Regions from separate parts of the Nocardiopsis oceanisediminis genome, predicted to be linked through region 3. Evidence: riboswitches for the same ligand, from Rfam matches in the RefSeq annotation. Region 3 holds a riboswitch; each other region holds the start of a gene.
The links. Region 3 has a riboswitch for cobalamin ahead of J0910_RS29745 (ABC transporter substrate-binding protein). Riboswitches for the same ligand answer to the same signal wherever they lie in the genome.
Positions count from the first base shown of each region.

Region 1: it holds a riboswitch for cobalamin, as region 3 does, so the genes downstream of both, J0910_RS09810 (putative cobaltochelatase) here and J0910_RS29745 (ABC transporter substrate-binding protein) in region 3, are expected to answer to the same signal.
Region 2: it holds a riboswitch for cobalamin, as region 3 does, so the genes downstream of both, cobN (cobaltochelatase subunit CobN) here and J0910_RS29745 (ABC transporter substrate-binding protein) in region 3, are expected to answer to the same signal.

Region 1 covers NZ_JAFMZJ010000001.1:2,174,914-2,184,439, forward strand. Annotated here, with positions in the region: gene J0910_RS09780 (SPFH domain-containing protein) at 1-37, shown strand, start outside; gene J0910_RS09785 (quinone oxidoreductase family protein) at 83-1,063, opposite strand; gene J0910_RS09790 (serine/threonine-protein kinase) at 1,134-3,290, opposite strand; gene J0910_RS09795 (DUF6504 family protein) at 3,459-3,737, shown strand; gene J0910_RS09800 (LLM class F420-dependent oxidoreductase) at 3,781-4,800, opposite strand; gene J0910_RS09805 (hypothetical protein) at 4,870-5,169, opposite strand; cobalamin riboswitch at 5,313-5,441, shown strand; gene J0910_RS09810 (putative cobaltochelatase) at 5,497-7,566, shown strand; gene cobO (cob(I)yrinic acid a,c-diamide adenosyltransferase) at 7,617-8,219, shown strand; gene J0910_RS09820 (hypothetical protein) at 8,360-8,554, shown strand; gene J0910_RS09825 (GNAT family N-acetyltransferase) at 8,684-9,286, opposite strand; gene J0910_RS09830 (cobyrinic acid a,c-diamide synthase CobB) at 9,283-9,526, opposite strand, start outside.
Region 2 covers NZ_JAFMZJ010000001.1:2,162,199-2,171,724, reverse strand. Annotated here, with positions in the region: gene J0910_RS09770 (penicillin acylase family protein) at 1-1,410, opposite strand, end outside; gene cobN (cobaltochelatase subunit CobN) at 1,728-5,495, opposite strand; cobalamin riboswitch at 5,560-5,720, opposite strand; gene J0910_RS09760 (hypothetical protein) at 5,835-6,353, shown strand; gene J0910_RS09755 (hypothetical protein) at 6,456-6,935, opposite strand; gene J0910_RS09750 (cobyric acid synthase) at 7,180-8,712, opposite strand; gene J0910_RS09745 (cobalamin biosynthesis protein) at 8,709-9,526, opposite strand, start outside.
Region 3 covers NZ_JAFMZJ010000001.1:6,794,207-6,803,732, reverse strand. Annotated here, with positions in the region: gene J0910_RS29765 (LysR family transcriptional regulator) at 1-879, opposite strand, end outside; gene J0910_RS29760 (alpha/beta fold hydrolase) at 1,218-2,039, shown strand; gene J0910_RS29755 (phosphocholine-specific phospholipase C) at 2,210-4,336, opposite strand; gene J0910_RS29750 (FecCD family ABC transporter permease) at 4,484-5,581, opposite strand; gene J0910_RS29745 (ABC transporter substrate-binding protein) at 5,589-6,602, opposite strand; cobalamin riboswitch at 6,711-6,901, opposite strand; gene putP (sodium/proline symporter PutP) at 7,088-8,629, shown strand; gene J0910_RS29735 (putative glycolipid-binding domain-containing protein) at 8,742-9,305, shown strand; gene J0910_RS29730 (Uma2 family endonuclease) at 9,382-9,526, opposite strand, start outside.

The DNA of each region.
Region 1 (9,526 bases), 4.6 Mb from region 3:
CGGAGCCGTCCCCGAGCAGGGGCGCACCGGGCAGTGACGCCGCCCGGGGCCGCGCGGGCGCCCGCGCGGCCCCGGGCCCGGGTCAGTCCCGGGTGCGCAGCACCAGCTTGCCGGTGGTGCGGCGGGAGGCGAGGTCCTGCTGGGCGCGGGCCGCCTCGGCCAGCGGATAGCGGCCGCCGATGCGCACGTCCAGGTCGCCCCGGCCGACCATGCCGAACACGGCGGCGGCCCGGTCCAGCAGCTCGGCGCGGTCCGCGGTGTAGTGCGCCAGCGAGGGCCGGGTGAGGAAGAGCGCGCCCGCCCCGTTCAGCCGCTGCGGGTCGAACGCCGGGACCGGGCCGCTGGACTGGCCGAACAGCACCAGCATGCCGCGCCGGCGCAGCGCGCCCAGGCTGGCCTCGAAGGTCGAGGCGCCCACCCCGTCGTAGACCACCGGCACCCCGGCCCCGCCGGTCATCCCGCGCACCGCCGCCGCCACGTCGGCGCCCGGCTCGCCGTACCGGACGACCTCGTCGGCCCCGGCCGCGCGGGCCAGCTCCTCCTTGGCCGGGGTGGAGACGGTGCCGATCACCCGGGCCCCGCGGAGCTTGGCCATCTGCACCAGCAGCAGGCCGGTGCCGCCGGCCGCGGCGTGCACCAGCACCGTGTCGCCCTCGCGGACCGGGTAGGTGGAGTGCGTCAGGTAGTGCGCGGTCATGCCCTGCAGCAGCACGGCCGCGGCCTGCTCGGCGCCGACCCCCTCGGGGACCGGCACCACCCGGTCGGCGCGGACCACCGCCCGCTCGGCGTAGCCGCCGGGCTCCCCGGTCCAGCCGACCGGCTGCCCCACCGCCAGGCCGGTGACGCCCGCGCCGAGGGCGGCGACGGTGCCCGCCGCCTCCACGCCGGGGACCAGCGGCATCGGCATCGGGTACAGGCCGCTGCGCTGGTAGATGTCGATGAAGTTGACGCCGGCCGCCGCCACGTCCACGGCGACCTCGCCGGGGCCCGGCTCGGGCGGGTCGGCCTCGGTGAGCCGGAGCGCCTCCGGCCCGCCCGGTTCCTCGATGGTGATCGCGCGCATGCCGTCTCCCTTCCCGGCCGGGCCCCGGCCGCCCGGAAGGCGGTGCGGAGGCCCGTTCCCCGGCGGTGGTCTACTCGTCGTCGGAGGGCGACTCGGAGGGCGTCGCCTCGGTGGACGGCGCCGTCTCGGTGAACTCGATGTCGTCGTAGTAGGCGATGGCGTCGCCGCCGCTGCCCCCGCCGGTGCGCTGAACCGCCACCCCGGCGCCGGTCCCCAGGATGGGGGTGGTGTCCTCGGCCTCGCCGACGTACTCGTCGTTCACCCAGGCGCGGACGGTGATCGTGCCGTCCTCCGGGTCGGCCTCGGGGTCGGGCAGGTCGCGGTCGCAGGTGACCTGGAGCCGGTTGACGGCCTCCTTCCCGGTGTCGAAGCCGGGCACCTCGGAGGTCTTGAACAGCGTCCCCGACCCGTCGGTCCCGTCGTTGCGCCGGATGAGCAGCTCGCCGCCGTCCTTGCGGACCAGGACCTCGTACTGGCGGTAGTCGTCCTCGTAGTCGTCCTCCGCGGCGTCGTAGCCGAAGCAGAACATGCCGGCCTGTGCGTAGTCCGGTCCGCTCTGCCAGCTCAGGCCGACGCTCATGCCCAGGTGGACCGGGCGCTCCCCGCTGTAGGGGGCCCAGGCCTGCATGGACGGCTCGTCCTCGGTGGCGCGGACGGCGAACTGCTTGTCGATGTGGCCGAAGTCGCTGTCCTCCTCGAACTCCGGGCTGTACTCGTCGGTCCACGTCGTGGCGCCGCTGTCGAAGTCCTCCTGGTAGATCACGTCGGCCTCGGAGGGGAACTCCGGGTCGGCGGTCAGGTAGAGCGCGGTCGCTCCGGCCAGCACCAGGACCAGGCCCGCGGCGCCGCCGATGAGCAGCGTGCGCCGGCCCGGCCGCTTCTTCCCGCCGGGGGCGCCCGGCGGGACCGGGCCGGGAGGCGCGCCGGGGCCGTCCGGCCCCCCCGGCCCGCCGGGGCCGGCGCCGAACTGCGCGGGCTGCCCGTACGGGGGCGAGGGGCGGCCCGGGGCGAAGCCCGGCTGCGGACCGGACGGGGGGAGGCCGGGGCCGTGGCCGGGCTGCGGGCCGCCCATCGGGCCGTACGGTCCGGGCTGCTGCGCGGGGACGCCGTAGCCGCCCGGCTGCGGGCCGGACGGCACCTGGCCCTGCGGCGGGGCGTAGGGGCGGGTGGGCGGGGCGCCCGGCGACTCCTGCGGCGGGACCGCCGCGGCGGGCTCGGCCCCCATGGCGGCGGTCGGCACCGAGCCCAGGTCGGTGGTGGCCCCCGGGGTGCCGGCGGCCGGAGTGCCGCCCTCGCCGGGCGGGGGCGGCAGCGCCGCCGCGGTCCCCACCGGCCGCGGGGTGGACGGCGGCGTCCAGGAGCGGACCACGGTCCGGTCCACCACCGAGTCGCTCGGGTTCTCCTGCCCGACCAGCCGGTTGAGCAGCTGCTGGGCGGTGGGCCGGCCGGCCGGGTCCTTGTCCAGCGCCCGCTCGACCAGCTCCTTGAGCGAGGGGTCCAGCCCCTCCAGGTTCGGCGCCATCGAGGCGATCTGGTGCAGCACCGCCGGGACCGAGGGCCCGTCGAACGGGGTCCGGCCGGTGCCGGCGAAGGCGACCAGGCAGCCCCAGGAGAAGATGTCGGAGGCCGGGGTGATGTCCTTGCCCTCGATCAGCTCCGGGGCGAGGTAGGCCGGGGTGCCCATGAGCTGGCTGGAGCGGGTCACCGCGCCGTCGTCCTCCATGGCCCGCGCGATGCCGAAGTCGATCACCTTGGGGCCGACCGTGGAGAGCAGCACGTTGGCGGGCTTGAGGTCGCGGTGGATGACGCCGGCGCCGTGGATCGCGGTGAGCGCCGCGGCGACCCCCATGGCCAGGCCGTCCAGGGTGCCGCCGGCCATCGGTCCGTCGGCGTCGATGGCCTCGGCCAGGTTGGGGCCGGAGACGTATTCGGAGACGATGAAGAGCGGCTCGCCCTCCAGGCGGGCGTCGAGCACTCCGGCGGTGGAGAACCGGGCGACACTGCGGGCGGAGGAGACCTCCCGGGCGAAGCGGCGCCGGAAGGCCTCGTCGTCGGCGAGGTCGGGGTGGATCAGCTTCACCGCGACCTTCTGCCCCGAGGGGTTCTGCGCGAGGTAGACCGTGCCCATGCCGCCCCGGCCCAGCCGGCCGATGATCCGGTAGTCGCCGAGCTCGCGGGGGTCGCCGGTGCGGAGGGGTCTGGCGCTGTCGTGCCCGTTTGACGTCACAGTGTCGAAGTCCTTCGTGGATCGCGCGATTCGCCGTCACAGAGTACCGATGAGGCGCCCGGCCCGGCATCCGGGATCGGCCACGGTCCGCTACCATGGGAACACGTGTTCGAACGCCTGCCCTTCCCCGCAGGCCTGCCCGTCGTCGTGTACAGGTACGTGAGGAGGATGGCGGTGTCCGCTGTGTACGGTGTCCGGATCGATGTCGTCGAGGAGGGCGGCAGACCGGTGCGCTTCACCTGGAACGGGCGGGTCTACGCGGTGCGCCGGGTGATCGACCACTGGGTGACGCTCCGGGCCGACCACGCCGCGGCCGCGGGCGGCCGCGGCGTCCCGCAGCGCCGCCACTGGCGGGTCGAGGCGGGATCGGACCGCGCCCCCGGGGTCTTCGAGCTCCGCTACGAGTCCCTGGGCGACGAGTGGACCCTGGCCCGGGTGGTGGAGTGAGGGTGCGGGCACCGGGCGGGCGCGCGGCGGGGCCCCGCCGCGCTCAGCCGAGCACCATGTCCCGCAGGGCGCGCAGGGTGGGCTCGTCGCGCACCCCCGCCACCAGCAGCGTGCCGACCGGGGAGGCGCGCCAGGCGGCCAGCCGCTCGGCGATCCGGGGGAGCGGGCCGGCCAGGGTGAGGCCGTCGGCGAGCTCGTCCGGCACCGCCTCGACCGCCTCGGCCCGGCGCCCGGCGAGGAAGAGCTCCTGGACCTTGTGCGCCTCCTCCTCGAACCCCATCCGGACGAACACGTCGAGGTGGAAGTTGCTGCTCCGGGCCCCCATGCCGCCGATGTAGAAGGCGATCGGGGCCTTGGCGGCGCGCAGCGCGGCGGCGGTGTCCCGGGCGTGCAGCACGCTCACCGTGCAGGCGATGTCGAACCCCTCGGGGGCGCCGGCCAGCGCGTCGGCGTACAGCCCCGGGCTGATCCCGGGGTGGTAGAACATCGGCACCCAGCCGTCGGCGGCCTCCGCGGCCAGCGCCACGTTCCGCGGCCCCTCCGCGCCCAGGTAGACCGGGATGTCCGGGCGGAGCGGCCGGGTGATCGACTTCAGCGGCCGGCCCAGCCCGGAGCCGCCGGGCAGCGGCAGCGGGTAGTGCGGGCCGGCGCTGGCCACGGGGGCCTCCCTGCGCCACACCTGCCGCATGATGTCCAGGTACTCCCGGGTGCGCTGCAGCGGGCGCGGGAACGGGCGGCCGTACCACCCCTCCACCACCTGCGGCCCGGACACCCCGATGCCCAGCCGCAGCCGCCCGCCGGACAGGTGGTCCAGGGTGAGCGCGTGCATGGCGGTGGCCACCGGGGTGCGCGCCGAGATCTGCGCGATGGCGGTGCCCAGCCCGATCCGCTCGGTCCGGGCCCCGTACCAGGTCAGCGGGGTGAAGGCGTCGGAGCCGTAGGCCTCTGCGGTCCACACCGAGTCGTAGCCGAGCGCTTCCGCCGCGCGGACCGCCTCGGTCGCGTCGTCGGCTCCGGCGCCCCAGTAGCCCAGGGCCAGGCCGATCCGCATGTCCGTCGCCATGGCGGCTCCCCTCGGTGTGCGGGCCTGCCGCGCATGGTAGAACGCGTTTCAGTCCGGCGGAAGGGCCGGTCAGTCTCCGCCGCCGCCACCCCCGTCGCCTCCGCCGCCCCCGCTGCCCCCGTCGCCTCCGCCTCCGTCGCCGCCGAACAGGCCGCCCCACCCGCCGCCGTCGCCGCCGGACGCACCGCCGCGGTCCGACCGGTCGTCGCCGGCGGTGTAGGCGCCGCCTCCTCCGTCGCCGCCGTACCGGGTGCGCCGCGGCCGCCCGGTCGGCCGCCGCGATGACCGCGCGTCCATCAAGACGCCGACGATCACCAGAACGATCATCACCACCGCCAGCGCGATGAAGAGTACGGGGAAGAGGCTCATGGGGGGTCTTTCCTGATCGGGGGAGCTCGCAGGGATGAATGTACGCCCGGGGGTGCGCGGCCCACGAGGCCCCTCCCCGGTGACCGGCGGCCGGAATCGGCCGGTCCGCGCCGGTATGAGAATCTGGGGGGCGGTGCGGACGGCAGGAACCCGGTGCGAGACCGGGGCGGACCCGCCACTGTGACCGGGGAGCGAGCCCGCGACACCCGCCACTGCCGCGGAGAGCGGCGGGAAGGCGGCGGGGGAGCACGGATCCGGGAGCCAGGACACTGCGCGGCACCGAGACCGAACCCATGGGCGTGGACTCCCAAGGAAGGACTGACCTGCGTGGGCGCTAACGCTCGCTATCCCTTCACCGCGGTCGTCGGCATGGACGACCTCAAACTCGCTCTCCTCGTCAACGCCGTCTCGCCGGCCGTCGGCGGGGTGCTGGTGCGGGGCGAGAAGGGCACCGCGAAATCGACCGTCGTGCGGGCCCTGGCCGCACTCCTGCCCGAGCTGGACGCGGTGGCCGGCTGCCGCTTCGGCTGCGACCCCGCCGCCCCGGACCCCGAGTGCCCGGACGGCCCGCACCCCGCCGGCGCCGTCCCCGAGCGCCGCCCGGCCCGGCTGGTGGAGCTCCCGGTCGGAGCCAGCGAGGACCGCCTGGTCGGTTCGCTGGACATCGAGCGCGCGCTCACCGAGGGCGTCAAGGCCTTCGAGCCCGGCCTGCTCGCCGCGGCGCACCGCGGAGTGCTCTACGTCGACGAGGTCAACCTGCTCCACGACCACCTGGTCGACCTGATGCTGGACGCCGCGGCGATGGGCACCTCGCACGTCGAGCGGGAGGGCGTCTCGGTCCGGCACGCCGCCCGGTTCCTCCTGGTCGGCACCATGAACCCGGAGGAGGGCGAGCTCCGCCCGCAGCTGCTGGACCGGTTCGGGCTCACCGTGGAGGTCGCCGCGACCCGCGACCCCGAGCAGCGGGCCGAGGTGGTCCGCCGCCGGCTGGAGTTCGAGACCGACCCCGAGGCGTTCGCGGTCCGCCACGCCACCGGTGAGCGGGAGCTGGCCGGGCACATCCTGGCGGCCCGCAAGCGGCTGCCCGGTGTGGTCCTCACCGACGCGGCGCTGCGCCAGGTCACCGCGGTCTGCGCCGCCTTCGAGGTGGACGGGCTGCGCGCCGACATCGTCACCGCGCGCACCGCGATGGCGCTGGCCGCCTGGCGGGACCGGACCGAGGTCACCGCCGAGGACGTCCGCGACGCGGCCCGGCTCGCCCTGCCGCACCGGCGCCGCCGCGACCCCTTCGACGCCCCCGACCTCGACGAGGACCGCCTCTCCGAGGCCCTCTCCCAGGCGGGCGGGGAGGACCCGGAAGGCCCTGAGGACGACCCGGACGGCCCGGGGAGCCCCGGCGGCGGTGATGGAGGCGGCGGCGACGGCGGCGCGCCGGACGGGGGAGCCGGCGCCCCCGACAGCGGTCCCGGCGCCGGGGCGGACGACCCGGCCCCGGGCCCCGCGCCCTCCGCCGGGGAGGGCGGCCCCGGCGAAGGGGCCGACGGCCGCCCCGCCGGCGGCGCCGGGGGAGAGCGGACCTCGGAGGCGGGGGAGACCTTCCGTCCCCGCCTGTTCAGCGTCAAGGGGATCGGCGCGGGCGCGCCCGGCCGGAGGTCTCGCGCGCAGACCCCGTTCGGCCGCACCTCGGGGGCGCGCGCCCCGGGCGAGCGCCCCGGCCAGGTGCACCTGGCGGCGACGCTGCGCGCCGCCGCCCCGCACCAGCGCGCCCGCGGCCGGGACGGCCGGGGCCTGGTGCTGCGCCGCGGAGACCTGCGCGAGGCGGTGCGCGAGGGGCGCGAGGGCAACCTCGTGCTGTTCTGCGTGGACGCCTCCGGGTCGATGGCGGCCCGGCAGCGGATGCGCGCGGTCAAGGGGGCGGTGCTCAGCCTGCTGCTCGACGCCTACCAGCGCCGGGACAAGATCGGCCTGGTGACCTTCCGCGGCCGCGAGGCGCGGCTGGACCTGCCGCCCACCTCGTCGGTTGAGGCCGGGGCGCGCCGGCTGCGCGAGCTGCGCACGGGGGGCCGCACCCCGCTGGCGGCGGGCCTGCTGCGCAGCGCCGGCGTGCTCCGCGTCGAGCGGCTGCGCGATCCGCGCCGCCGCCCGCTGCTGGTGGTCGTCACCGACGGCCGCGCCACGCACGGCGGCGTGGACGAGGCGCTGCGCGCGGGGGCCTGGATCGGCGCCCAGGACGTGGAGTGCGTTGTCGTCGACTGCGAGTCCGGCCCGGTCCGCCTGGGCCTGGCGGACCGGCTGGCCTCCGCGCTCGGCGCCACCCGGGTCCGGCTGGAGGAACTCGGCGCCGAAGCGCTGACCGGCCTGGTCCGCGGCGCCCGGACCACCCGCGGCGCCGCCTGACCCGGCGCGGCCGCCCCACCCGAACCACGGACCGAGGAGAAGCGAGACAGATGCCTCAGGGCAAACCCGCCTACGTCCCCGACGACGGGCTGACCACCCGCCAGCGCCGCAACCGCCCGCTGCTGGTGGTGCACACCGGCGCGGGCAAGGGCAAGTCCACCGCCGCCTTCGGCCTGGCCACCCGCGGCTGGGCCCAGGGCTGGGACATCGGCGTCTTCCAGTTCGTCAAGTCGGCGAAATGGCGGATCGGAGAGGAGAAGGCGCTCCGCGTCCTCGGCGAGTCCGGCGAGGGCGGCCGGGTCACCTGGAACAAGATGGGCGAGGGCTGGTCCTGGATCCAGCGCCCCGGCACCGAGTCCGACCACGCCGCGGACGCCGCCGAGGGCTGGAACCAGATCAAGCGCGACCTCGCCGCGGAGACCTACCGGCTGTACGTCCTGGACGAGTTCACCTACCCGATGAAATGGGGCTGGATCGACGTCGCCGACGTCGTGCGGACCCTCCGCGACCGCCCCGGGGCCCAGCACGTCATCATCACCGGCCGCGACGCCCACCCCGACCTCCTGGACGCCGCCGATCTGGTCACCGAGATGACCAAGGTCCGCCACCCGATGGACACCGGCCAGAAGGGCCAGCGCGGTATCGAGTGGTGAGCCCGCCGGAGGGAAAAGGGAAACGGGGAACGTGAGACCCGGTCGGCCATCCGAAGGCGTGTCCGGAATATCAGTGATCCCCTTTCCGCGGCGCTAATCTGTGCGGCATGAGTGAAAATTCTGAAAACACCACAAATGCCGTGAACGGTGACGATGGTGAGGACGTCGCCGTGGAGAACATCGTCACCGGAGACGTCACCGGACAGATCATCCAGATCGGGAGCGCCGACGGCGGGAAACCGGGCGGGAGCGTTCGGAACATCGTCATCGGGAACGTCGGCGGCGGAATCGTCGTCCAGACGGGGAGCGCCGCCGAGGCGGACCGGGACCGCTGATCGGGCCGGCCCGCGCAGGCGGGGGCGGAGCGGGGTCCGGGAAGCACTTCCCGGACCCCGTCCGAAGGGTTCTTCCCGATCAGGGGGTACGGCGGTGCGCGGAGGGGCCGGGCGCCACCGGGGACCGGCTCACAGGTCGGACGGGATGAGGCTGTAGACCGCGAGGTCGGTGCGGCCTTCGTGGAGGGGCATGGCGTTGCGTTCGACGCCCTCGAAGGTGAAGCCGGCCTTCTCCGCGACGCGGCGGGAGGCGGTGTTGCCGATGGCGGCCTTGAGCTCCACCCGCTCCATCTCCTGGTCGAGGATGGCCCAGCGGGAGACGGCGGTGACCGCCTCGGTGGCGTGGCCGGAGCTGCGGAGGCCGGGGGAGAACCAGTAGCCGACCTCGGTGGTGCGGGAGGCCCAGCGGGTGCGGAGCAGGCCCACGGCGCCGGCGAACTCGCCGGTGGCGCTGACCGCGGCGGCCCACTGCTGCCCCTCGCCGGAGGCCCGCATGGACGGGGCGGTGACGCGGCACCACTCCTCGGCGTCGGCGCGGGTGTAGGGGCGGCCCGGTTCGGGCAGCGGGAGCCAGCGCCGGGTCTCCGGGTCGGTCATGGCCGCCAGGACGTCGTCGACCAGGGACTCGGTGAACGCGCGCAGCGTCAGCCGCTCGGTCTCCAGGACCACCATCGGCATGCGCCGGGTCCCTTCACCGGTGGAGTCGGCGGCGGGGCCGGGGGCGGAGCTCATCGGCGTCCCTTCTCGGTCCGGTCCCGCGCCGAGGCCAGGAGGCGGGCGGCGAGCGCCGGCGCCCCGGCCCAGTGCAGGTGCAGGTATGACGCGATCATCGTTGCACTCGCGTACCCCTCGGCGCCATCACCGCTCCACTGCCAGGCGGCGGTGGAGCCGCGCGCCGGGTCCAGTGCGGTCCGGTGGAACTCGTGGCCCCGCACCCGGGTGCCGGCGCGCGCCAGCACCGAGTCGGAGACC
Region 2 (9,526 bases), 4.6 Mb from region 3:
GATGCCGGGGCCCTGCAGCTCCTGGACCATGAGCAGCTGCGGGGAGAAGTAGCCGGTCTGCGGGCCCATGACGGCGACCGGTCGGCCGCTGGCGGTGTGCTCGCCGGAGACCAGCAGCGCATTGGACATGCCGCGCGGCTCGGCCAGGTCGGCGGGGAGGACGCCTTCGTTGAAGATGCCCTCGGCGGCCTCCAGGTCGCCCTCCTCGGCCTTGGCCTCCAGTTCCTCCTGCTTCTTCTCCGGGAGGTCGGAGACCTGCTCGCCGCCCTCGGAGGTGCTCTCCTCCGACGCGGCGGCCTGGGCGGAGGCGCCGCCGGCGGCCGACCCCTGCTCGTCGTGGACGATGTCGTAGGGCTCGACCGAGCCCTCGTCCGGCAGCGCCCGGCCGACCGGGTCCTCGGGGGTCCCGGAGTAGGGGAAGTCGCCGTCCACGGTCACCGTGGCCTCGGGGTCGTTCTCCATCCGCCAGTCCTGCCAGAGCTCGGCGCCCTTCTCCGCGCCGTACTGGTTCTGGAAGGCGAGCCTGATGACGGCGGACTGGACCTCGCCGCCGCCCCCGCCGCCGAACAGCGCGCCGACCATCGAGGCGATGCCGACGATGTCGGTGGGCTTGAAGTGCTCGATCTCGCCTTCCTGGGTGACCGCGTTCTTGTGCCCGGTCAGCACGTACTCGCCGGGGTAGTCGTTGCGGTCCTGCGAGGCGTCGATGTAGGCGTTGATGCCCTCGATGTAGGAGTCGACGTCGGCCAGCGCCTGGGCGCCGCGCTCACCGGAGGCGGCGACCCGGTCGATCTGGGCCTGCTTGTCCTCTTCGGTGTAGGGGGCGGTGCGCCACAGCATCTGCTCGAAGGAGCGGTTGCCCTCGGCGCCGCCGGCGAACGGGGTGAGCTCCCCCCGCCCCAGGTTGCGCAGCACGTCCATGAGGAAGAGCCGGTCCTCGGCGACGGCGTACCCGGCGCCGAACATGGTCCCCTCGCGGGTCTCGCCGTAGATGTGCGGCACTCCGTAGGAGTCGTCGCGGATGATGGTCACGTCTCCGCGCGGGCTGTACTCGCTGCCGACGTCGCCCTCGGCGACGCCGAACGAGGCGTCCATGAAGTAGGAGTCGAGTCCGGCGTCGTCCAGCCCCTCGTAGTCGTGGAGCAGGTTGTCGTACATGTCCAGCTGGTCGGAGGAGTGCGCCGGACGGGTGCCGAACATCTGGTTGCCCAGGATCTCGACCAGGGTGGCGTTGCCGTTCTGGCCGGGCGGGATGATGTCGTGGCAGCCGTTCTCGCCGCAGTGGTCCTCGACCGCGGCCATCAGGGCCGCGGCGTCCGGTCCGTCCGCTGCGGCCGCCGGGGCGGCGAGTGAGGTCGCGCAGATGACCGCCAGCGCGGCGGCGGTCCTGCGTCGAACGTGGTGTGCCATGGGGAGTCGCACCTCGATCGGCGGGGGATCACAGGGGTCGTGCACGACGCGTCGTCGGCAGATTACGCACGCCCGCGGCTTTCGCGAAAGACTTTCATGTTCCCTGTTTCGGCCCCCTCCCGCCCCCTCTCCCGGCCCCGGGGCCGGCCGCCGCCCGGGACCCGCGCCGCTACCAGCGGTAACACCGGCCGTCCCGCCGCTCCGGATGTGACCGGAGGCACAGCGAACCGGGGTGGCCGCATGCGGCCACCCCGGTTCACCCCAGGGTTCTTGCGCCTCCCGGATGCGATCGGCTACCCCGCCCGGCGGGGGGAGGGTCAGTCGTCGCCCTCCAGCTCCCCCTCCATCCGGAGGTAGGTCTCCCGGAGCCGCTCCAGCAGCTCCTCTTCCGGCTCCTCCCACAGCCCGCGCTCAGCGGCCTCCAGCAGCCGCTCGGAGATGCCGCGCAGCGCCCACGGGTTGGACTCCTCCAGGAAGTCCCGGTTCTCCGGGTCGAACACGTAGGTCTCGGCGAGCGTCCGGTACATCCAGTCGTCGACGACGCCGGCCGTCGCGTCGTAGCCGAAGAGGTAGTCCACCGTGGCGGCCAGCTCGAACGCGCCCTTGTAGCCGTGCCGGCGCATCGCCGCGATCCACCGCGGGTTGACCACCCTGGCCCGGAACACCCGGCGGGTCTCCTCGCCCAGGGTCCGCGTCTTGACCTGGTCCGGCACCGCGGAGTCGCCGATGTAGGCGGCCGGGGACCCCCCGGTCAGCCGGCGCACCATGGCGACCATCCCGCCGTGGTACTGGAAGTAGTCGTCGGAGTCGACGATGTCGTGCTCGCGGGTGTCCTGGTTCTTCGCCGCGACCGCGATCCGGCGGAACGACGCCTCCATGTCCGGGCGGCGCTCGGCTCCGTCCAGCCCCCGCCCGTAGGCGTAGCCGCCCCACACCGCGTAGACCTCGGCGAGATCGGCGTCGTCGCGCCAGTTCCGCGCGTCGATCAGCGGCAGCAGCCCCGCCCCGTAGGCGCCCGGCTTGGACCCGAAGATGCGGGTGGTGGCGCGCCGCCAGTCGCCGTGGCCGGCGTGGTCGGCGAGCGCGTGCGCCCGGCAGTAGTTGGACTCCTCCGGCTCTTCCAGCCCGGCCACCGCGCTGATCGCGTCGTCGATCAACCCGATGACGTGCGGGAAGGCGTCCCGGAAGAAACCGGAGACGCGCAGTGTGACGTCGATCCGCGGCCGGCCCAGCTCCTCCAGCGGGACGATCTCGAAACCGGTCACCCGCCGGGAGGCGTCGTCCCAGGTGGGCCTGGTCCCCAGCAGCGCCAGCACCTCGGCGATGTCGTCGCCCTGGGTGCGCATCGCCGCGGTGCCCCACACCGTGATCCCGACCGAGCGCGGGTAGGAGCCGGTGTCCGCCAGGTGCCGGGCGACCAGCGAGTCGGCCAGCGCCTGGCCCACGTCCCAGGAGTTGCGGGAGGGGATCGCCTTGGGGTCGACCGAGTAGAAGTTGCGGCCGGTCGGCAGCACGTTGACCAGGCCCCGGGTGGGCGATCCGGAGGGCCCGGCCGGGACGTGCCCGCCGTCCAGGGCGTGCAGCACCGCGTCGATCTCGGCGCCGGTGGCGGCCAGCCGCGGCACCACCTCCTCGGCCGCGAAGACCAGCACCCGGACCGCATCGGCGAAAGCGGCCCGCTCTTCGCCGCCTGCGGCCCCGCCGAGCACCCCGGCGGCCACCGGTTCGGCGCGCCCGGCCTCCCAGCCGGCCTCCTCCATCGCCTCCACCAGCCGGCGGGCCACCGCCTCCAGCAGGTCGACCGCGTCCGAGGCGGTGCGGGCCGGCCCGTCCTCCAGCGCGGCGAGCTCCTTGGGCACCTCGATCCGGGCGCCCGGGTCTGCCAGCAGCGCCTTCTCCTCCAGGCCGAAGCGGCGGGCCAGCGCCGCGCGGAGCCCGGGGAGCGCGCCCGCCGCGCCCGCCCACACCTGCGAGGCCCGCAGCACCGCGAGCACCAGGTTGACCCGGGCCTCCCCCTCCGGGGCCGCGCCCAGCACGTGCAGGCCGTCCCGGATCTGCACGTCCTTGATCTCGCACAGGTAGCCGTCGACGTGCATGACGAAGTCGTCGAACTCCTCCTCGCCCGGCATGTCCTCCTGGTGCAGGTCGTGGTGGAGCTCGGCGGTCTTGATCAGCGTCCAGATCTGCGCGCGCAGCGCCGGCGCCTTGTCCGGGTCCAGGTCGCTGACCAGGGCGTACTCGTCGAGGAGCTGCTCCAGCTTGGCGATGTCGCCGTAGGTGTCGGCGCGCGCCATCGGCGGCACCAGGTGGTCCACCACGGTGGCGTGCCCGCGCCGCTTGGCCTGGGTGCCCTCGCCCGGGTCGTTCACGATGAACGGGTAGACCAGCGGGAGGTTCCCCAGCACCGCGTCCGGGGCGTCCTCGGCCGCCATCCCCAGCCCCTTGCCGGGCAGCCACTCCAGGGTGCCGTGCTTGCCCAGGTGCACCACGGCGCCGGCGCCGAAGCCGCCCTGCTCGCGCGATCCCTCCAGCCACCGGTAGGCGGCCAGGTAGTGGTGCGAGGGCGGTAGGTCCGGGTCGTGGTAGATGGCGATCGGGTTCTCGCCGAAGCCCCGCGGCGGCTGGATCATCAGCACCAGGTTGCCGAAGCGGAGCGAGGCCAGCACGATCTCCGGGCGGCCGCGCGAGTCGTCGACGTACAGCTCGCCCGGCGGCTCGCCCCAGTGCTCCCGGATGGAGTCGCGCAGCCCGGCGGGGAGCGCCTCGAACCAGCGGGTGTAGTCCTCCAGCGGCACCCGGGCGCCGGCGGCGGAGAGCTGCTCCTCGGTGAGCCACTCCACGTCGTGCCCGCCGGCCGCGATCAGCGCGTGGATGAGCGGATCGCCGTCGTCCTCGCGGCGGTCCTCGCCGGGCCCGGGGCGGCGCCACAGCGCGTCGTCCGGGCCGAGGTCGTACCCGCGCTCGGCGAGCAGCCGGAACAGCCGGACCGCCGAGGCCGGGGTGTCCAGCCCGACGGCGTTGCCGACCCGGGAGTGCTTGGTGGGGTAGGAGGAGAGCACCACGCCCAGGCGGCGCTCGGCCGGCGGCACCGCGCGCAGCCGCGCGTGCCGGACCGCGATCCCGGCCACCCTGGCCGCCCGCTCCGGGTCGGCCCGGTAGACCGGAGCCGACCCCTCGGCCGGCTCCTTGAAGGAGAACGGGACGGTGATCAGCCGGCCGTCGAACTCCGGGATGGCCACCTGCATGCCGGCGTCCATCGGGGTGAGCGCCGCGTCGGAGGCCTGCCACTGCTCCCGGGTGGAGGTGAGCACCAGGCCCTGGACGATCGGCACGTCCAGCGCGGCGAGCGCGCCCGCGTCCCAGGCGTCCTCGTCGCCGCCTCCGCTGGCGTCGGCGGCGACCGCCCCGCCCGCGGCCAGCACCGTGGTGACCACCGCGTCGGCCCGGCCGAGCAGCTCGAACAGGCCGGGGGCGTTCTCCGCGTCCAGCCCGCGCAGCGAGCCGGAGAAGACCGGGAGCGGCTCTCCCCCGGCCTCCTCGATCGCGTCGCACAGCACGTCCACGAAGGAGGTGTTGCCGGACAGCTCGTGCGCCCGGTAGAAGACCACCGCCACCACCGGCCGCGCGCCTGCCGCCTGCGCGCCCTCCCGGCGCGGCCGCTCGTGCAGGCCGTACTCGGGCATCTTCTCCGGCGGGGCGAACCCGTCCCCGGTGAGCAGCACCGTGTCGGAGAGGAACCGGGCCAGCTGGCGCAGGTTCTCCACCCCGCCCTCGGCCAGGTAGGCGTGGGCCTCGGTGGCCACCCCGGCGGGGACCGTGGAGGCCGCGATCATCTCCGCGTCCACCGCGGCCTCACCGCCCAGGGCCACCAGCGGAACGCCGCCGGCCCGCAGCGCGGCCATGCCCTCCGGCCAGAACTCGGTTCCGCCGAGGAGCCGCACGACCGCGATGTCGACCCCCTCCAGCAGCGCGGGGACCTCGCCCGCAGGGGTCCGCGCCGGGTTCGCGGTGCGGTACCCGGCCTCGGCCGCCTGTGCGGCGAGGAGCTCGGTGTCCGCGGTGGACAGCAGCAGAATGGTGGCCACACTCGGTCCTTCGTGTCGTTCCGGGGTCCGCGCCCCGGTGCCGATCGGATGCTCGCGCGCCGCGAAGTCTCCTGGCTCGGGGCTCGCCGCGCCTCCCGGGCCTTCCCGCCGGCGGTGCCGGCAGTGGCGCGCTTCCGGGGGCGCTCCTCCCTCACAGTTGCGGGACAGCCACGGCTTCCAGGCCGGATCCGGCCAGGCCCCGCCATCCGGGGCACCGTGTTCCTTCGCGGCACGTACCGCCCCATCTTCGCAGAGGCCCTGTCCCGGCCCGCCTCCGGCCGCCGGAACGCCTTTCCCGAGCGGGTCCCATCAGGCCGAGCGCTTTGCGACAATCAGCGCATGACCCAGTACCCCCACCCCCCTTCCGGGGCCGGCGACCCCTATCAGCGGCCCCCAGGAACCGACCCTTACGGCCGACCGGTGTACGGGCCGCCCCCGCAGAGCTCGGGTGAGATCGTCCCCGTGCAGGCGGGCGGCTACGACGCGCCGATGGCCCCGGCCCCGGCCGGCGGGCCGACGCTCACCACCATCGGCGACATCGCCGTCACCCAGACCGAGGTGATCACCCCCGCCGGGCGGTTCCCGATCAAGGGGTCGGTATGGACCGTCACCGACATGTCCCGGGTGGAGAAGACCACCCCGGTCTGGGCCATCATCGTGGCGATCCTGGTCTTCTGGTGGACCTGCCTGCTCGGCCTGCTGTTCCTGCTGGTGAAGGAGGAGCGGGTCACCGGCTACATCCAGGTGACCGTGCAGGGCGGCGGAACGTACCACTCCACGATGGTCCCCGCCCTGGGCAGGGCCACCGGCGCCAACGTCGCCCAGCAGGTGAACTACGCCCGCTCGCTCGCCGCCTAGCCCGGCGCGGCCCCGGTACCGCCGCCGGGCCCCGCGGCCTCCCGGCGGGGCCGGCGGACCGGGCGCCGCCGGGAGAGCCTCGGCCCGGGGCGGCGGGAAGGCTCACCCCCCGTCCGGCCGGGGCTCGGCGGTATCCTGCGCCGCCGCGGTGAGCCGGTCCAGCACAACCTCCCGGACGAACGGGGCGAGCGCCCTGCCGTCCGCGGCCTCCTTCAGCGCGGCGAGCTCCTCGCCGGTGAACGCGACGCCGAGCGCGGCCCCGGACCCGGCCGCCGGCCGCAGCCCGAGCATCTTCCGGTGCAGCCGCTCCAGGGCCTCCGCGGGGATCGGGCCGTAGCAGGCCTCCAAGTGGATCAGCCAGTCGCGCATCTCGCTCCACCGGGCGCAGCGCCCGGCCAGTATGTACAGGTAGGCCTCGACGGAGCGGCCGCCCGCGGCGCGCTCCAGCTCGGCCCGGGTCATCGGGTCCAGGTCGAGCACGACCCGGTGCGGCGGCGCGCCCTCCGCCCCGGGGAAGGCGGCGGGGCCGTCGGTGCGGTCGTCGGTGCGGTCGGCGGTGCAGTCGGTTCCGGTGATGGTCACAGGGGGCCTCCGAAGATGGAAGGAGCAGGGGTGCTCCGGCCCTGCGGGCCGGATCCCGGCGGCGGCGTCCTTCTCGTCGGGGCCCCTGTCCGCGCTGCGCTCGGCCCTCTTCCCACCCGGTCCGCCACCGGTCGGGTACCACGCTAGGCCGCCGCGCGACGGAGCGCCACCGCCCGTCCACAGCCCGTCGTCCACAGCCCCGGCCCGGGGCGGCCCGGCGGCCGCCCTCCCGGCCCCCCGGGGGTCAGCGCCGGCGCGGCCCGCCCGGCGGGACCACCGGGAGGCCTGCGGGGGCGCCCCGCTCCAGCAGGCGCAGCACCGCACCGGTGTCCATGTGCTCGGCGACCAGGTCGCCCAGCGCGTCCAGGCGGGCGGCGCGGGCGGCCGCGAAGTCGGTGCCGGGGGCGGGGCGGAACGCGCTCCCCGCCGCGGCGGCGACGTCGGTGAGGAAGGCGCGGCGGAACCCGTCGTTCTCGAAGGCGCCGTGCCAGGTGGTGCCCCACACCGCTCCGCTCCGGCAGCCGTCCAGGAACGGCTCGGGCGCCGCCGCGTCGGACCAGTCGGTCTCCACCCGCCCGTGGTGGATCTCGTAGGCCCGGACGTCCTCCCCGTAGGCGGTGCCGCGCGGCCGGGCCAGGGTCTTCTCCGCCGCGAAGCGGACCGCCGCCGGCAGCAGGCCGAGCCCCGGCACGGTCCCGGCCCCCGATTCCACCTCGTCGGTGATGGTGCGGGCGAGCATCTGGAAGCCGCCGCAGATGCCCAGCACGGGGCGGCCCCGGCGGGCCCGGTCGGCGACCGCGGCGTCCAGCCCGCGCCCGCGCATCCAGTCCAGATCGGCCACGGTGGCCCGGCTGCCGGGCAGGATCACCAGGTCGGCGCCGTCCAGCTCGTGCGGGGCGGTGGCGAACCGCACGTCCACCCCCGGTTCGACGGTGAGCGCGTCGACGTCGGTGAAGTTGCTGATCCGCGGGGTGCGCACCACCGCCACCCGCAGGGCGGTCCCGGTGACCGGCGGCGCGGCGGGCCCCCGGTCCACGCTGAGCGCGAGCGAGTCCTCGACGTCCAGCCACAGGCCGTCCAGCCAGGGCAGCACCCCCAGCACCGGGCGGCCGGTGAGGTCGCGCAGCATGTCCAGGCCCGGTTCGAGCAGCTCCCGCGCGCCGCGGAACTTGTTCACCACGAATCCGGCGATCAGCGCCTGATCCGCCGGCTCCAGCAGGGCCAGGGTGCCGTGCATCGCCGCGAACACCCCGCCCCGGTCGATGTCGCCGACCAGCAGCACCGGCAGGTCCGCCGCGCGCGCCAGGCCCATGTTGGCGATGTCGCCGTCCCGCAGGTTGATCTCCGCCGGGCTGCCCGCGCCCTCGCAGACCACCGCGTCGTAGTCGGCGCGCAGTTCGGCCAGCGACTCCAGCGCCACCTCGCGCAGCCGCTCCTTGTAGTCCCGGTAGCTCAGCGCGTCGGCCTCGCCGATCGGGCGCCCGCGCACCACGACCTGGCTGCTCCGGTCGCCGCCGGGTTTGAGCAGCACCGGGTTCATCGCCGCGCACGGCTCCAGCCCGGCCGCGGCGGCCTGCATGGCCTGCGCCCGGCCGATCTCCGCGCCGTCCGGGGCGACCACCGAGTTGAGCGACATGTTCTGCGCCTTGAACGGCGCGACCTTCACCCCCTGCCGGGCCAGCCACCGGCACAGGCCCGCGGTGACCACGCTCTTGCCCGCGTCGGAGGTGGTGCCCGCGACGAGCAGCGCCGGGGCCGCGCCTCCCGCCCCGCTCACCGCCGCCCCCCTCCGCGGCGCGCACCGGGCGCCCGATCGGGGATCCCGGCCGCGGCGAGCGCGGCCAGGCCCGCCGAGGCGGCGTCCACGATGCCGGCCAGCCGGATCGCGCGGCGCAGGTCGGCGGGGCCGGGCGGCCGCCCGTCGCCCAGTTCGGGGCGGTGCTCGACCCGGTCGCCGTACCGGTTGGCGCCGCCCAGGCGCAGGTCCAGGGCGCCGGCGAAGGCCGCTTCGCAGTGGCCGGCGTTGGGGCTGGGGTGGCGGTGCCCGTACCGGGCGGTGACCGCCAGGGCGCGCCGGGTGTCCCCGCCGACCAGCGGGGCGGCGGCGCAGGCCAGCAGCGCGGTGAGCCGGGCGGGCGCCCACCCGGCGACGTCGTCCAGGCGCGCCGGAGCCGAGCCGAACCGCTCATAGCGCTCGGAGCGGTGGCCGACCATGGCGTCCAGGGTGTTGGCCGCACGGTGCCCGAGCAGCCCGGGCAGGCCCAGCAGGGCGCCCCACACGTGCCCGCCGACGGCCGCGTCCGAGGTGTTCTCCGCGACCGACTCGACTGCGGCGCGGGCGATCCCCTTGCCGTCCAGGGCGGAGGGGTCGCGCCCGCACAGCCCGGGCAGCCTGCGGCGGGCCTCGTCCAGGTCGCCCGCCTCCAGGGCGCCGGCGATCCTCCCGGCCTCCCTGCGCAGCATGGCCCCGCCGGAGACCGCCCAGGCGGCGGCGGCGGTGGCCGCGGTGCGCGCCCCCGGGCCCGGCGCCCGCTCGGCCAGCGCCCCCAGCGCGGCGGCGGAGCCCACCGCGGCGGCGGTGAACAGGGCGC
Region 3 (9,526 bases):
CCTGAGCAGCAGCCGGGTCGCGGGGATGCGCTCGTATTCGCGCAGCGTGTAGGCGGTCACCCGGCGGTGCGCGGCCGGTTCGACCGGGCGCCCGGCCACGCCGGGGTGGCGCAGGCAGGAGAGGACCAGGCCGGGCATGAACGCGACCCCCGCCCCGGCCGCCACCAGGCTCTGCACGGCCAGGTTGTCGTCGGTGGTGAACGCGATGTCGGGCTCGAACCCGGCGTCGGCGCAGGCCCGGACGAAGTGCCCGCGGCAGTGCGAGCAGCCGGCGATCCACCGCTCCTCGGCGAGGTCGGCCAGGTGCACCCGGTGCCGGCGGCGCAGCGGGTGGCCCCGGGGCAGCACCACCACCACGCGGTCGTCCAGCAGCGGCACGGTGACCAGGTCGTCCGCGGTCTCCTCCGGCGGCTCGGCCGGGCCGGGGCGGTAGTCGAAGGCCAGCGTCACGTCGCACTCGCCGCGCCGCAGCGCGCACAGCGAGTCGGGCGGCTCGGTCTCCACCAGCTCCACCCGGATCCCCGGGTGCTCCTCGGCCAGCCGGGCGACGGCGGCGGGGATGATGGTCGCCCCCGCGCTGGGGAAGGTGCACAGCCGGACCCGGCCCGAGCGCAGCCTGCGGACGGTGGCGATCTGCTCCTCGGCGGCGGAGAGGCTGCTCAGGATGTCCACGGCGTGCCGGAACAGCATGTGCCCGGCGTCGGTCGGCTTCAGCACCCTGCCCACCCGGGTGAACAGCGGCGTGCCCGCGGTCCGCTCCAGCGCGCGCATCTGCTGGCTGACCGCGGGCTGGGTGTACCCCAGCTCGCGCGCGGCGGCGGAGAAGGACCCTTTGTCCACCACCGCGTGGAAGGTGCGCAGATGCCGGGAGTCGAACATGCCGGGAGTATAAGGAGGGGTAGGGGGCCGCCCAAGGGCTCCCGAGGCGGCACCGGACCGACTGCGGGGCGGGCCTTCCCGGGCGCCGGAGCGGACGGCCGATCCGACCTGGGGGAACGGGTCCCGGTGCGGGAGAGCGGAGCGGCCCGGAGCCGGCCGGTGGCCCGTACCGGCCGGTGGGGATCGGCGCCGGGAGCGCGCACTGGAGTGACCGACGCCACACTGGCCGCCCGATGCGGGGCTCCGGCGGGGGAGCGGGGGCGGGTCCGGCCCGCACGGGGCTCCGATTCTCCGGAAGGTGTGGCACCGGATCGTTATCTCGGGTAGACCGTTTGTTTATGGACTTCCGGGGAATCGTTTACGAACGGCACGGCGGCGGTGACCCCCTCGTGCTGCTGCACGGGCTCGGGCACCGGCGCCAGGCCTGGGACCCGGTGCTGCGCTCGCTGGCCGAGCGGTACGAGGTGTACGCCCTCGACCTGCCCGGGTTCGGGCAGTCGGCGGCGCCCGACCCGGAGCGGCCGTTCGGCATCTCCGCGCTGGTCGACACGGTCGCGGACTGGTGCGCGGACGCCGGGGTGGAGCGCCCGCACATCGCCGGCAACTCCCTCGGCGGCGCGGTCGCGCTGGAACTCGGCGCCCGCGGCCTCGCCTCCTCGGTCACCGCGCTCTCCCCGATCGGCTTTACCCGCGGCGCCGAGATGCTCGGCTCGCGGATCCTGGTCGGCGGGATGCACGTGGCCACCCGGGTGCCGGCCCGGGTCTGGACCTCGCTGATCGACAGCCGCCCGGTGCGCGCGCTGACCACGCTGGCGCTGCACGGCAGCGTCCGCGACCCCCGCGGCGACATGGCGCGGCTCGACCCGTCCGTGGTCACCCGGGGCTCGGCCTACACCCGGCTCGCCCCCGAGGTGGTCCGGTACAGCTTCGGCGGCGGCCCGGTGGTGCGGTGCCCGACCACGGTGGCCTGGGGCGAGGACGACAGGGTGCTGCCGGTCCGCGCGGTCCAGCGGGTGATCGGCGCGATCCCGCACGCCTGGCAGGTGCGCCTGCTCGGCTGCGGCCACATCCCGATGGAGGACAACCCGGCCGCGGTCGCCGACGTCATCCTCAACACCTGCCGCGCCGCCGCCCCGCCCCGGCTGGCCGCCGCGGCCTGACGCCCCGCCCCCCTCCCGCGCGGCCGGCTCGCGGATGCGGCGGGGGCGGCGGGGCGGGCGGAAGGCCGGGCGGACCGCACAGGCCGATCGGTGCGCCGAGCGCGTCCTTCACCTGTGCACAGGCCGGGAACGCCCCTCGCCGTGCCGGAACGGGTGCCGCCCCGGGGCCGTCAGCCGCTCACGCTCTCCCCGCCGTTCTCGATGTGGCCGGCCAGGCGGCGGAGGAAGGCGTCGTCGCCGGCCAGGGTGACGGCGAGGTCGTACCAGCCCTCGGTGGGGGAGGCGGGCCAGGTCAGCGTCTTCTCCGCGCCGGGGGAGAGGCAGACCTCCTTCTCCTTCGCGCCGCGCTCGGCGGAGTGGCCCTGCGGGGTGACGGTGAAGGCCAGGTCCGCATCGCCGTCGTTGCCCAGGGTGAGCCGGACCTTGCGGCCCTCGGCCTCGATCCGGCTCTCCACCCGGGCGGAGCCGCCCGGGGCGTCGGCGGCGGCCGAGCCGGTGAACTCGCGGCGGAACCCGTTGGGGCCGGTGAGCAGCAGGTCGTAGCCGTCGCCGGGGACCGGCGCCTTCCACGGGCCGTCCTCGGCGCCCGGGGCGATGTCGCGGTGCTGCGGGGCGTCGAACTCGCCCCGGTAGCCGTAGAGCGCCAAGTGCGCGCTGGAGGTGCCGGTGTTCGCGGCCGTGATGAGCACCGCTCCCGCGCCGGCGTCGTAGCGGCCGTGGGCGTCGGGCTGGTAGGGCAGCGGCCGGGCCGGGCGGCGGCCCTCCTCCTGCACCGGCATCACCTGCTCCTTCGGCGGGCGGGGCCGCCAGCGCCGGGTGAACTCCGGGATCGGGCCGGGCTCCTGCACGGCCGGCTGCGGGCGCCCCTCGGAGAAGTCGAAGGCGCCGGTCAGGTCGCCGCAGACGGTCCGCCGCCAGCGGGAGACGTTGGGCTCCTCCACCCCGGTCAGCCGCTCCAGGAAACGCACCTGCGAGGTGTGGTCGAACACCTCCGAGCAGACGTAGCCGCCGACCGTCCACGGCGAGACGACCAGCAGCGGCACCCGGACGCCCAGGCCGGTGGGGGTGCCGTCCCAGTACTCGTCCCGCTCGCCGGGCGGCGGCACCGGCGGCGGAACGTGGTCGAAGAAGCCGTCGTTCTCGTCGAAGGAGATGATCACCGCGGTCTTCTTCCACACCTCCGGGGAGGACGCCAGCGCGTCCAGGATCCGGTAGGTGACGGTGGCGCTGTGGACCGGCGAGGAGGCGCCCGGGTGCTCCGAGTCCTGGGCGCTGGGCACCAGGTAGCTGACCTTGGGCAGCCTCCCGGCCTCGACGTCGGCGCGGAACGCGTCGGCGAGGCCGCCGGGCCGGCCGCGGTGCAGGGCGCGGTCGTACAGCTCGCGCTCCTCCGCGGAGAGCCCCTCCACCCCCTCGGCCAGCTCGGCGAGGTGCGCCTCCTGCTCGTCCTCGGGCAGGCCGGCCAGCTCGCCGTAGAACGCGCCGAAGCCGGGGTGGCCGCCGGCCTTCTCCAGCGCCTTGCGGGCGACGGCCTTGAACCGGGCGAAGTACTCCAGGTTGTTGTCGGTGAAGTTGTCCCACTCCTGGTAGACCTTCCACGTCACGCCGGCCTCCTGCAGGCGCTCGGGGTAGGTGGTCCACTCGTAGCCGGGGTGGCCCGCCTCGTCGTAGGCGTCGTTGCCGACGGCGCGCTTCCCGTTCGCCTCGAACCCGGTCCACCCGCTCACCCAGTGGTTGCGGTTGGGGCTGGTGGAGGTGTGGATGGAGGAGTGGTAGGCGTCGCACACGGTGAACGTGTCGGCCAGCTCGAACTGGAAGGGGATGTCCTCCCGGTCGTAGTAGGCCATGGTCGCGGCGGTCTTCGCGGCCACCCAGCCGTCCATCCACCCGCCGTTCCAGGCCCGGCGGCCGCCGCCCCAGGAGTGGTCCAGGTCGCCGATGTACTGCAGCTCCTCGCGCTGCCGCTCGGCCGCCCCGCGCACCGCGAACGGCAGCACCGGCAGTAGCTCGCCGCCCTGCTCGAACACCGGGCGGCCGTCGCGCCGCCGCACCGCGTTCCGGTCGCCGAACCCGCGCACCCCGCGCAGCGTGCCGAAGTAGTGGTCGAAGCTCCGGTTCTCCTGCATCAGCAGCACGACGTGCTCGATCGAGTCCAGGCCGCCGGGCGGCGCGGGCTCGGCCAGCGCCGCCCGCAGCGACGGCGGGAGCAGCGAGAACGGGGAGGCGGCCAGCGCGGCGCCGCCGGCGGCGGCCGCGCCCGCGCCCAGCAGGCGGCGGCGGGAGATGTCGGGGGCCACGGGGAGGCGTCCTTCCGGTCGGCGGTCGAGGCGGCCCCGTGAGCGTAGGGGCGCGGCGGTACCGGCGGGAGACCCGGGAACGAAGAAGAAGCGAAGCCGGTGTATCGGATGCGTCGCGGACCCCGGCCGCGGAATCCGCGGCGCGGCTCAGACCAGCCTCCGTCCCCCCTTGCGGGCGTCCCGGCGCATCAGCCAGAGGAAGAACGGGGCGCCGCACAGCGCGGTGAGGATGCCGATCGGGATCTCCTCCGGCGCGGCCAGCACCCGGGCCGCCAGGTCGGCGAGGATCATGAAGGAGGCGCCGAGCAGGATCGCCACCGGGAGTACCCGGCGGTGGTCGGAGCCGACCAGCATCCGGGCGATGTGCGGCATCATCAGCCCGACGAAGCCGATCGGGCCGCACACCGAGACCAGCACCCCGGTGGCCAGGGACGTCGCCGCGAACATCAGCGCGCGGAAGCGGTGCACGCTCAGCCCCATGCCCACCGCGGTCTCCTCGCCCAGCTGGAGCACGTTGAGCGCCGGGGCCGCGGCGGCGATCACCAGCAGCGCGGCGAGCACCGCGGCGGCGACCACCGGCAGCGTCTGCCAGGTGGTCCCGGCCAGGCCGCCCAGGGTCCACCGCTGCACCTGCTTGGCGACGTGCGGGTCGCCGGAGAGCATGATGGACAGGCTCGCCAGCGCGCCGCACAGCTGCCCGACCACCACCCCGGACAGGATCAGCCTGGTCACCGTCATCCGGCCGCGCGCCTGCGCCAGGGCGTACACGGTGACCAGTGCCAGCAGCGCGCCGAGGAACGCGGTCAGCGGCAGGGTGAACAGCCCGAGCACGGAGGCCCCGGTGACCACCACCAGCACCGCGCCGAGCGTCGCTCCGGAGGAGATGCCGAGCAGCAGCGGGTCGGCGAGCGGGTTGCGGACCAGGGTCTGCAGGGCCGCGCCGACCGCGGCCAGCCCGGCGCCGGCCAGCGCGGCCAGCACCACCCGCGGCGCCCTGGCGACCGTCACGATCGCCTCGTGCGCGGGCGGCCAGTCCGGCCGGACCAGGCCGGGGAAGGCCTGGTGGGCGATGATCCGCCAGGTGTCGGCGAAGGAGACGTCCACCGACCCGGTGATGATGCCGAACGTCGCGGCGACCGGGACCGCGGCGGCGAGCAGCGGAAGCAGCAGGAGCAGCGGCACCGGGCCGCGCCGCGGTGAGGGGCGCGCGGCGCGGCCGGCGGTGGTGGCGGGGGCGGTGCTCACCGGGGCCTCAGAACGCGTCCGGGTGCAGCTGCTCGGCGACCTCTTCCACCGCGCCGCCCACCCGGTTGCCGACGACGGAGGAGGTCAGCGGCAGCACCGCGAACCGCTCCTCCTCGACGGCGGGCGTCCCGGCCAGCGTCGGGTCGGCGAGGACCGCCTCCTTCTTCTCCTCCGCGGAGACCTCGCCGTAGTCGTAGATGAGGATCGCGTCCGGCTCGCGGTCGGCGGCCTGCTCGATGGAGACGTCGGCGAAGACCTTGTCCAGGTCGTCGAAGACGTTCCGGCCGCCGGCGTGCGCGATGATCTCGGTGCCGATGCCGGCGCCGCCCGAGGTGAAGACGGTGCCGTCGATGCTGTCCACCACCAGGACGTCCACCGGCTCGGTGCCCTCCAGGGCCTTCTCCACCCCGGCGACCTGCTCCTCGATGCCGGCGACCAGCTCCTCGGCCCGGTCCTCCACCCCGAAGATCTTCCCGATGTTGGTGATCTCGGTGGCCACCGTCTCCATGGTGACCTGGTCGGCGCACTGCTCGATGCTGGCGTAGGTGGTCATCCCGGCGTCCTCCAGGGCCTCGCGGCCCCGGCCCTCGTCCTCGGCGAAGGCGCTGGAGGCGAACCCGGCGTAGGCGAAGTCGGGCTCGGCGGCGAGCAGGTCCTCGAACGAGGGGTACTGCTCGGCCAGGACCGGAACGGCCTCGTAGGCGTCGGCGTACTCGGGCAGCACGGCGTCGTCCAGGTACGCGGTGCCCACCATCCGGTCCTCCAGGCCCAGGGCCAGCATGATCTCGGTGGTGTGCTGGTTGAGCGTGACCGCCCGCTCCGGCGGGGCGTCCACGGTGACCTCGCGGTCGCACTCCTGCACGGTGACCGGGTAGCCCTCGTCGGGGGCGGCCTGCCCGGCCGGCTCGCCGCCGCCCCCGCAGCCGGCGGCGGCGAGCAGCGCGGTGCAGGCGAGTGCGGGCGCGGTGCGGCGCACCGCGCGGCGGCCCGCCGGGGAAGGGATGGGGGATTCCTGGTGCACGTCCGGGTCCTCTCCGGGATCCGGGCACGGCGCCGGTGGTCGAGGCGTACAAAGGGCGCACATCGCGGCGGCACCGGAGACGCCCGTCCCCCCGGGGTCCGCGCCCCTGGTCGACGATCGCGACGGGTCAGTCTCCTGACTCCCGGATCAGCGCCTCCCCCGGCCTTCCAGCGCGCTGCGCCGTGGCCTTATGCGGGTTCGACTCCCCGGTCACAGTGGCGGGACCGTGCCGGATTCGCACCGGACTTCCTGGTTCCCGTCGCCCTCCCAGGCTAGTGGCCGCTCCTGATCAGAGGGCGCCCGGGGTATGTCGGATCGGCCAAAAAGGACACCCGGGTCCTAGACGAGGCGCCAATGATGGTCAAGGAATGTGACGGGCATGTCTCGAACCGGTGATGAAGTACATATCGGTCATTGATCACGCAGGTGAACGGGGACAGGATGCGGAGACCGAAGAGGAAACCTGAGATGAAGGAAGGAGCACCGTGAGCGAATCGCTGCTGGCGTCGAGCGTCACCTTCGGTGTGTACTTCGTAGTGATGGTCGGCATCGGCCTCTACGTCTACAAGCGCACCACCTCCCTGTCCGACTTCGTACTCGGCGGCCGCCGGCTGAACAGCTGGGTGGCCGGGCTGAGCGCCAACGCCAGCGACTTCAGCGGCTGGCTGCTGCTGGGCCTGCCCGGTGCGATCTACCTGTCCGGCCTCGGAGAGGCGTGGATCGCGGTCGGCCTGGCCCTCGGCTTCGCCGGCAGCTGGATCGTGATCGCCGGCCGGCTGCGGGTCTACACCGAGCGCGCCAGGGACGCGCGCTCGGGGGACGAGGCCAACTCGCTCACCCTCTCCTCCTACCTGGAGAACCGGTTCGCCGACCGGACCGGCCTGCTGCGCGGCGTCTCGGCCGTGCTCATCCTGGCCTTCTACCTCTTCTACGTGGCCTCCGGCCTGGTCGCCATGGGCGGGCTGTTCGAGGACGTCTTCAACATGCCGGGCTCGATCGCGGTGCTCGCCGGCATGGCGATCATCGTGCTCTACACCTTCCTCGGCGGGTTCCTCGCGGTCAGCTACACCGACGTGATCCAGGCCGTGATGATGTGGCTGGCCCTGCTCATCGTGCCGGTGGTCGCGGTCGTCACCGTGGTCTCCGACCCCTCGGTGGGCACCGGGGGCGAGCTCTCCGTGCTGGGCGGCTTCAGCGGCGCCGGCGAGTTCTCGCTGGGCGGCGTGCTCGCCCCGGTCGTGGTCGTCTCCGGCCTGGCGTGGGGCTTCGGCTACCTGGGCCAGCCGCACATCCTCGCCCGGTTCATGGGCATCCGCTCGGTGCGCGACGTGCGCAAGGCCGCCGGGGTGAGCGTCTCCTGGGCGGTCTCGGCGATGCTGATGGCCGTGGTGATGGGCTTCGTCGGCCTCCGCTACTTCGGCTTCGAGGAGGAGCTGCCCAACGCGGAGAACGTGTTCCCCGCCCTGATCCAGGCGCTGCTCAACCCGTGGGTCGCCGGCCTGCTGCTGGCCGCGATCCTGGCCGCGGTGATGAGCACCGCCGACTCCCAGCTGCTGGTCGCCGCCTCGGCGCTGACCGAGGACGGGTACCGGGCGTTCGTCAAGCGGGACGCCTCGGCGCTCACCCTGGTCTGGGTCAGCCGCATCGCGGTGATCCTGGTCGCCCTCGCGGCGTCGGGCATCGCGCTCTCCGGCAACAGCACCGTCATGGACCTGGTGGGCTACGCCTGGGCCGGGTTCGGCGCCGGCTTCGGCCCGGTCATCCTGCTCTCCCTGTACTGGAAGCGGATGACCTGGACCGGCGCGCTGGCCGGCATGCTCGGCGGCGGCCTCACCTCGGTCATCTGGGACGTGCTGGACAAGAACGTGCTGGAGACCGGGCTGTACGCGATGGTCCCCGCGGTGATCGTGAGCTTCGCGGCCATCTACGCCTTCAACGGGCTGGGCAAGGTCGCCGAGCACATGGACGAGGACTTCGACCGGGTCGACGCGGAGTACCGCCGGGAGAGCCAGGGCGCGGGCGTGTGACCCGGCCTCCCCGATGACCCCGCGGCGGGGGTCGCGCCCGGTGCGCGGCTCCCGCCGCATCGTGATCCTCCCGTTCTGGTGCGTAACGGGGGCTCCCGGTAGAAACGATGCCATGTGCGATCTTCCCGTGGCGTGGACCCGCGTCGACGATGCCCGGGGGACGGCCGTCGGGGCGCTGGTCCCGGAGCGGAGCGGCCACCGGATGGAGGGCGGCGAGACCGCCGTCGACGGCGGCGCGGTCTACAGCTGCCGCTTCACCGTCCGCACCGACCTCGCCTGGACGACCCGGTCGGTGCACGTGGAGGTGCTGAGCTCGTCGGGGGTGCGGACGCTGGACGTCACCTGCCGGGCCGGCCTGTGGACGGTGGACGGCGAGCGCCGCCCGCTCCTGGACGGCTGCACCGACGTGGACATCGCCGCCACCCCGCTCACCCGCACCCTGCCCGTCCGCCGCCTGGGCCTGCGCCGCGGCGAGCACCGCGACATCGCCGCAGTCCGGATCTCCGTGCCGGAACTGCAGGTCACCCGGGTCCTCCAGCGCTACACCCGGCTGGAACCCGCCGCGGACGGCCGCGCCCGCTACGAGTACCTCACCGCCGAGCACGGCCACCGCTTCTCCGTCGACCACGAGGGCCTGGTCCTCGACGGCCAGGACCTCTACGAACGGGTGCCGTGACCACGGGCGTCCTGCACCGCCCGGCGTTTCACGTGGAACATCCCGCGGACCGCCCACGGCCTGCGGAGGGGGCGGGTCAGCGGTTGAGGCGGGAGAGGTCCACGGTGACCGGGAAGGGAACGCTCAGCTCCAGGCGCCCCCGGGCCACGGCCGTCCGGGTATAGACGCCGTTGACCCGGTCCAGTTCGTAGACGTGCACGGCGGCGGCGCCTTCCTCCTCC